Regions from separate parts of the Streptomyces sp. NPDC048185 genome, predicted to be linked through region 1. Evidence: predicted binding sites of a transcription regulator. Region 1 holds the regulator's gene; the other holds the start of a gene.
What was found. Region 1 encodes HspR, which represses chaperone genes until heat shock. Its sites were predicted from a motif close to TTGAGNNNNNNNNNCTCAA; they were not measured.

Region 1 (3,409 bases):
CGAGGAGGAGGCGGCCCCGGCCGGGGACGCGAGTGACAACGCGGGCCTGGTGGCCCAGCTGGACCAGGCACGCACGGCGCTCGGCGAGCGCACGGCGGACCTCCAGCGGCTCCAGGCCGAGTACCAGAACTACCGCCGTCGGGTCGAGCGGGACCGCGTCGCGGTCAAGGAGGTCGCCATCGCGAACCTCCTGTCCGAGCTGCTCCCCGTGCTCGACGACGTCGGCCGCGCCCGGGAACACGGCGAACTCGTCGGCGGATTCAAGTCCGTCGCGGAGTCGCTGGAGACCACCGTGGCCAAGATGGGCCTCCAGCAGTTCGGCAAGGAGGGCGAGCCCTTCGACCCGACGATCCACGAGGCCCTGATGCACTCGTACGCGCCGGACGTCACCGAGACGACCTGCGTGGCGATTCTGCAGCCGGGGTACCGGATCGGCGAGCGCACCATCCGCCCCGCGCGGGTGGCGGTGGCCGAGCCGCAGCCGGGTGCGCAGACCGTCAAGGCCGAGGAGCCGGCCGAGGCGGCCGACGACAAGGAGAACGGTGGCCCGGAGGAGGGCTGACGTCACGACGTACGCGTACGCAGGAGAGGAGGGACGTCGGGGATGAGCACCAAGGACTTCATCGAGAAGGACTACTACAAGGTCCTCGGCGTCCCCAAGGACGCCACCGAGGCCGAGATCAAGAAGGCGTACCGGAAGCTCGCCCGCGAGTTCCACCCGGACGCCAACAAGGGCAACACCAAGGCGGAAGAGCGCTTCAAGGAGATCTCCGAGGCGAACGACGTCCTCGGTGACGCCAAGAAGCGCAAGGAGTACGACGAGGCCCGCGCGCTCTTCGGCAACGGCGGCTTCCGCCCGGGGCCGGGCGCGGGCGGCGGCACCTTCAACTTCGACCTGGGCGACCTCTTCGGCGGCGGCGCCCAGGGCGGCGGCGGGGCCGGCGGCTTCGGCGGCGGTCTCGGCGACGTCTTCGGGGGCCTGTTCAACCGCACCGGCGGTGCCGGTCCGGGCACCGGCACGCGGACCCAGCCGCGGCGCGGCCAGGACGTCGAGTCCGAGGTCACCCTCAGCTTCACGGAGGCCATCGAGGGTTCGACGGTCCCGCTGCGCATGTCCAGCCAGCAGCCCTGCAAGGCCTGTTCGGGCACCGGCGACAAGAACGGCACACCGCGCGTGTGCCCGACCTGCGTCGGCACCGGGCAGGTCGCCCGGGGCTCCGGCGGCGGCTTCTCCCTGACCGACCCCTGCCCGGACTGCAAGGGCCGCGGCCTGATCGCGGAGAACCCCTGCGAGGTCTGCAAGGGCTCCGGCCGCGCCAAGTCCTCGCGGACCATGCAGGTCCGCATCCCGGCCGGGGTGTCCGACGGGCAGCGCATCCGGCTGCGCGGCAAGGGCGCACCGGGCGAGCGGGGCGGCCCGGCGGGCGACCTGTACGTGGTGGTGCACGTCAAGGACCACCCCGTCTTCGGCCGCAAGGGCGACAACCTCACCGTCACCGTCCCGGTCACCTACGCCGAGGCGGCACTCGGCGGCGAGGTCCGCGTCCCGACCCTGGGCGGCCCCCCCGTCACGCTGAAGCTGCCGGCGGGCACACCCAACGGCCGCACCATGCGCGCCCGCGGCAAGGGCGCGGTGCGCAAGGACGGCACCCGCGGCGACCTCCTGGTCACCGTCGAGGTGAGTGTCCCCAAGGACCTGACGGGGAAGGCTCGTGACGCGCTCGAGGCGTATCGCGAGGCGACCGCGGAGGAGGATCCGCGGGCGGAGCTGTTCCAGGCCGCGAAGGGAGCTTGACGGAATGGACGGTCGTCGACGCAATCCGTATGAACTGACCGAGGACACCCCGGTCTACGTCATCTCGGTGGCGGCCCAGCTGTCCGGCCTGCACCCGCAGACCCTGCGCCAGTACGACCGCCTCGGCCTGGTCTCCCCCGACCGCACGGCCGGGCGCGGCCGGCGCTACTCGGCCCGCGACATCGAACTGCTCCGCCAGGTGCAGCAGTTGTCGCAGGACGAGGGCATCAACCTGGCCGGAATCAAGCGCATCATCGAACTGGAGAACCAGGTCGCCGCGCTCCAGTCCCGCATAGCGGAGCTGTCCGACGCGCTGGACGGCGCGGCGACGGCGATGCGCCAGCGGGAGGCGGCGGTGCACGCCTCGTACCGCCGGGACCTGGTGCCGTACCAGGAGGTCCAGCAGACCAGCGCGCTGGTGGTGTGGCGGCCCAAGCGGCAGCAGCAGGCGCCGGACTGACGGCGCGTGACCATACCCCCGAAGGGGCCCGGAGGTTCGCCCGAACCTCCGGGCCCCTTCGCGTGCCCGTCACGTGGACGGCGTGTAAAGGGAGTCGGGAGGCGATTCCGCTCCGTCTCCACGTCGGCTGCGGAGCGTGGTGTTGTCATCTCGTTAAGTGGTTCCGCTTGACGGTGGGGGGCGTCGGCGCGTTGGCTTTTCAGTCACCTGGGTTGCAATGCGGCCCCCGCGTCCGGAAGGCACCAGAAGTGAGCTCCTGCATCCGTCGTATCGCCATATCCGTGGCAGCGTCCACGATGACCGTTTCGCTGGCCGGCTGCGGTGTGCTGGGCGCTTCGGGGAGCAGTGACGACGTGAGCCCGTCCAAGGGCAACGACATCACGGTGGGCCTGCTGCTTCCGGAGACGGAGAACACGCGCTACGAGCAGTTCGACCACCCGTACTTCGAGAAGAAGATCGCCTCCCTGACCCGTGACCAGGGCAAGGTCGAGTACGCCAACGCCGGGGCGGACGAGACCAAGCAGGCCGCGCAGATGCGCAAGATGATCGACGACAAGGTCGACGCCATCGTCCTGGACGCGGTGAACTCGCACACCATCGCGTCGAGCGTGCAGCAGGCCAAGGACGCCGGCATCCCGGTCATCGCCTACGACCGGCTGTCCGAAGGCCCGATCGACGCCTACATCTCCTTCGACAACGAGCTGGTCGGCGAGGTCCAGGGACGCTCCCTCGTCGAGGCGCTCGGCGACCGGGACGACACGGCCCAGATCGTCATGATGAACGGCTCCTCCACCGACCCGAACGCCAAGCAGTTCAAGACCGGCGCGATGTCCGAGCTGAACGGCAAGGTGAAGATCGCCCAGTCCTTCGACACCAAGGACTGGAAGCCGGTGAACGCCGAGGCGAACATGGCCGAGGCGATCCAGTCGGTCGGCAAGGACAACATCGACGGCGTGTACTCCGCCAACGACGGCATGGCGGGCGGCATCATCAAGGCCCTGGAGGCCGCGGGCGTCACCGACCTGCCACCGATCACCGGCCAGGACGCGGAACTGGCGGCGGTCCAGCGGATCGTCGCCGGCGAGCAGTACATGAGCGTCTACAAGTCCTACCCGCAGCAGGCCGAGAACGCCGCGGAGATGGTCGTGGCGCGC
Region 2 (3,409 bases), on a different contig from region 1:
CGCCGCCGAGGGCGACGCGGACGAACTTGCGGCCCATGGCGTGCGCGACGGACTCGCCGAGCGACGTCTTGCCGACGCCGGGCGGCCCCACCAGGGCCAGCACCGCACCGCCGCGCCGGCCGCCGACGACACCGAGGCCGCGGTCGCTGCGGCGCTTGCGCACGGCCAGGTACTCGGTGATGCGCTCCTTCACGTCCTGGAGCCCGGCGTGCTCGGCGTCCAGGACGGTCTGGGCGCCCTGGATGTCGTAGGCGTCCTCCGTGCGCTCGTTCCACGGCAGTTCGAGGACGGTGTCCAGCCAGGTGCGGATCCACGAGCCCTCGGGCGACTGGTCGGAGGACCGCTCCAGCTTGTCGACCTCCTTCAGCGCGGCCTCGCGGACCTTCTCGGGCAGGTCGGCCGCCTCGACGCGGGCGCGGTAGTCGTCGGACTCGTCGCCCTCCTGCTCGCCGCCCAGCTCGCGCAGCTCCTTGCGGACGGCTTCGAGCTGACGGCGCAGCAGGAACTCGCGCTGCTGCTTGTCGACGCCCTCCTGGACGTCCTTGGCGATGGTCTCGGCCACGTCCTGCTCGGCGAGGTGGTCGCGCAGCTGCCGGGTGGCGAGCTTCAGGCGGGCGACCGGGTCGGTGGTCTCCAGCAGCTCGACCTTCTGCCCGGTGGTGAGGAAGGGCGAGTAGCCGGAGTTGTCGGCGAGCGCGGAGACGTCGTCGATGGCCTGGACGCGGTCGACGACCTGCCACGCGCCGCGCTTGCGCAGCCAGGCGGTGGCGAGCGCCTTGTACTCCTTGACGAGTTCGGCGACCTGACCGGGCAGCGGTTCGGGCACGCTCTCGTCGATACGGGTGCCCTCGACCCACAGCGCGGCTCCGGGGCCGGTGGTGCCGGCGCCGATGCTCACCCGGCCCCGGCCGCGGATCAGCGCGCCCGGGTCGCCGTCGGCCAGCCTGCCGACCTGTTCGACCGTGCCGAGGACTCCGGTCTTCGCGTAGGTGCCGTCGATGCGCGGGACGAGGAGGACCCGGGGCTTGCCGGGCTCGGACCTGGCGGCGGCCTGGGCGGCCTCCACCGCGGCCCGTACCTCGGAGTCGCTCAGGTCCAGGGGGACGACCATGCCGGGCAGGACCACTTCGTCGTCGAGCGGCAGCACGGGCAGGGTGAGCGGTGTGAAGGCAGCGGACTCAGCAGCCATGATCTCCCCTTCGGCAGTCAAGTTGAGTTATGCCGACTCAATGCTTGGGGACCGATGATTGTTCCCGCGGGGCTGTTCGCTGTGAGCGATCAAGGTGCGCCGTCGGCCACGAGCCGCCCTCACCCCTCACCAGCGCGGCCGTATCGCCGGTCATTCCCCCTGCCGGAGTGCCAGGATGGGCCGATGCCCATCACCTCTTACGGCACCCACGACACCCCGGAAGTTCTGGACCGTCGCGAGGGCCCGTACGGCGAGGTCGTCCTGCGCCGGCACGGGGCGCTGCTGCAGATCATCGCGAACGGCTGCTTCCTGATGGACACCTCCGACGGACGCTCGGAGCGCCGGCTCGTGGACGCGGCGGCCGAGGCGCTCGACGGCCGGGCGGCACCGCACGTCCTCATCGGCGGGCTCGGCGTCGGCTTCTCCCTGGTCCACGCGGCCGCCGACCCCCGCTGGGGCCGGATCGCCGTGGTCGAACGCGAGCGCGCCGTCGTCGACTGGCACCGCGCCGGACCGCTGGCCGAGCTGTCCGCCGGGGCGCTGGCCGATCCGCGCACGGAGATCGTCGAGGCGGATCTGGTGGACTACGTCAATGAGACTTCCGCCACGTACGACGCGCTCTGCCTCGACATCGACAACGGCCCCGACTGGACCGTCACCGAGGGCAACGACGGGCTGTACTCACCGTCCGGACTGGCGGGCTGCGCACGGGTGTTGAGGCCCGGCGGAGTGCTTGCCGTATGGTCCGCACAGCCCTCTCCGGAATTCGAAGAAACCTTGCGTAATGCCGGGTTCCAGCAGGTGCGTACCGAAGAGATCCCCGTTGCCCGGGGCGTTCCGGACGTCGTCCACCTCGGCATCGGGCCTGGATAGCAAAGGCGCGGCACCTCCCCGTACGCTGCTGCCCTGGCGCAGATCATTCAAGCGTCAAGCGCAGTCATGGGATCACCCCACGGATTCCGGAAAGCACACCTCAGGGGCGGGCGATGGAGCAGACACAGACCTCCCACAACGGCACGGCGACGGCCACCCAGGGCGCACAGCGCCGCGTACTCGTGGTCGAGGACGACCAGACGATCGTGGACGCCATCGCGACCCGCCTGCGCGCCGAGGGCTTCCTGGTGCAGACGGCGGGCGACGGACCGGCCGCCGTCGACACGGCCGAGGCCTGGCAGCCCGATCTGCTGATCCTCGACATCATGCTGCCCGGCTTCGACGGCCTGGAGGTCTGCCGACGTGTGCAGGCCCAGCGTCCGGTTCCGGTGCTGATGCTCACCGCGCGTGACGACGAGACGGACATGCTGGTCGGGCTCGGCGTGGGCGCCGACGACTACATGACCAAGCCGTTCTCGATGCGTGAGCTGGCCGCCCGCGTGCACGTGCTGCTGCGCCGGGTGGAGCGGGCCGTCGTGGCCGCCTCGACGCCGCGCAGCGGCATCCTGCGCCTCGGTGAGCTGGAGATCGACCACGCGCAGCGCCGGGTGCGGGTGCGCAGCGAGGACGTCCACCTGACGCCCACCGAGTTCGACCTGCTGGTCTGCCTGGCGAACACCCCGCGCGCGGTGCTCTCCCGCGAGCAGCTGCTGGCCGAGGTCTGGGACTGGGCGGACGCCTCCGGCACCCGCACCGTCGACAGCCACATCAAGGCGCTGCGCCGCAAGATCGGGGCCGAGCGCATCCGCACCGTCCACGGCGTGGGTTACGCGCTGGAGACGCCGACGCCATGAGCGACGGACGGGAAGCCGCACGGAGGAGCCCCGGGGAACCCTGGGGCGGCGTACGCCCGTTCTCGATCAAGACCAAGCTGGGCGCGCTGGTCGTCACGTCGGTGCTGATCACCACCGGCCTGTCGGTGATCGCCGTGCACACCAAGACGGAACTGCGCTTCATCACGGTCTTCTCGATGATCGCCACCCTGCTGATCACGCAGTTCGTGGCGCACTCGCTGACCGCGCCGCTGGACGAGATGAACGCCGTGGCCCGGTCCATCTCGCACGGCGACTACACCCGCCGGGTGCGCGAGAACCGGCGCGACGAGCTGGGCGACCTGGCCGTCACGATCAACCGCATGGCCGACGACCTGGAGGCCCAGGACCTCCAGCGCAAGGAGCTGGTGGCGAACGTCTCGCACGAGCTGCGCACCCCCATCGCGGGCCTGCGCGCGGTGCTGGAGAACATCGTCGACGGCGTCACCGAGGCCGACCCGGAGACCATGCGGAC

Region 2: a site for HspR is predicted at 1,212-1,230, ahead of lon (endopeptidase La). Genes of this name have one in related genera too.

What each region holds. Positions count from the first base shown of each region.
Region 1 is NZ_JBIDAN010000003.1:467,485-470,893, forward strand. Features, by position in the region: gene grpE (nucleotide exchange factor GrpE) at 1-562, shown strand, start outside; gene dnaJ (molecular chaperone DnaJ) at 605-1,795, shown strand; gene ACGF3H_RS12710 (heat shock protein transcriptional repressor HspR) at 1,800-2,255, shown strand; gene ACGF3H_RS12715 (substrate-binding domain-containing protein) at 2,504-3,409, shown strand, end outside.
Region 2 is NZ_JBIDAN010000010.1:160,554-163,962, forward strand. Features, by position in the region: gene lon (endopeptidase La) at 1-1,189, opposite strand, end outside; gene ACGF3H_RS27045 (spermidine synthase) at 1,373-2,062, shown strand; gene ACGF3H_RS27050 (response regulator transcription factor) at 2,176-2,916, shown strand; gene ACGF3H_RS27055 (ATP-binding protein) at 2,913-3,409, shown strand, end outside.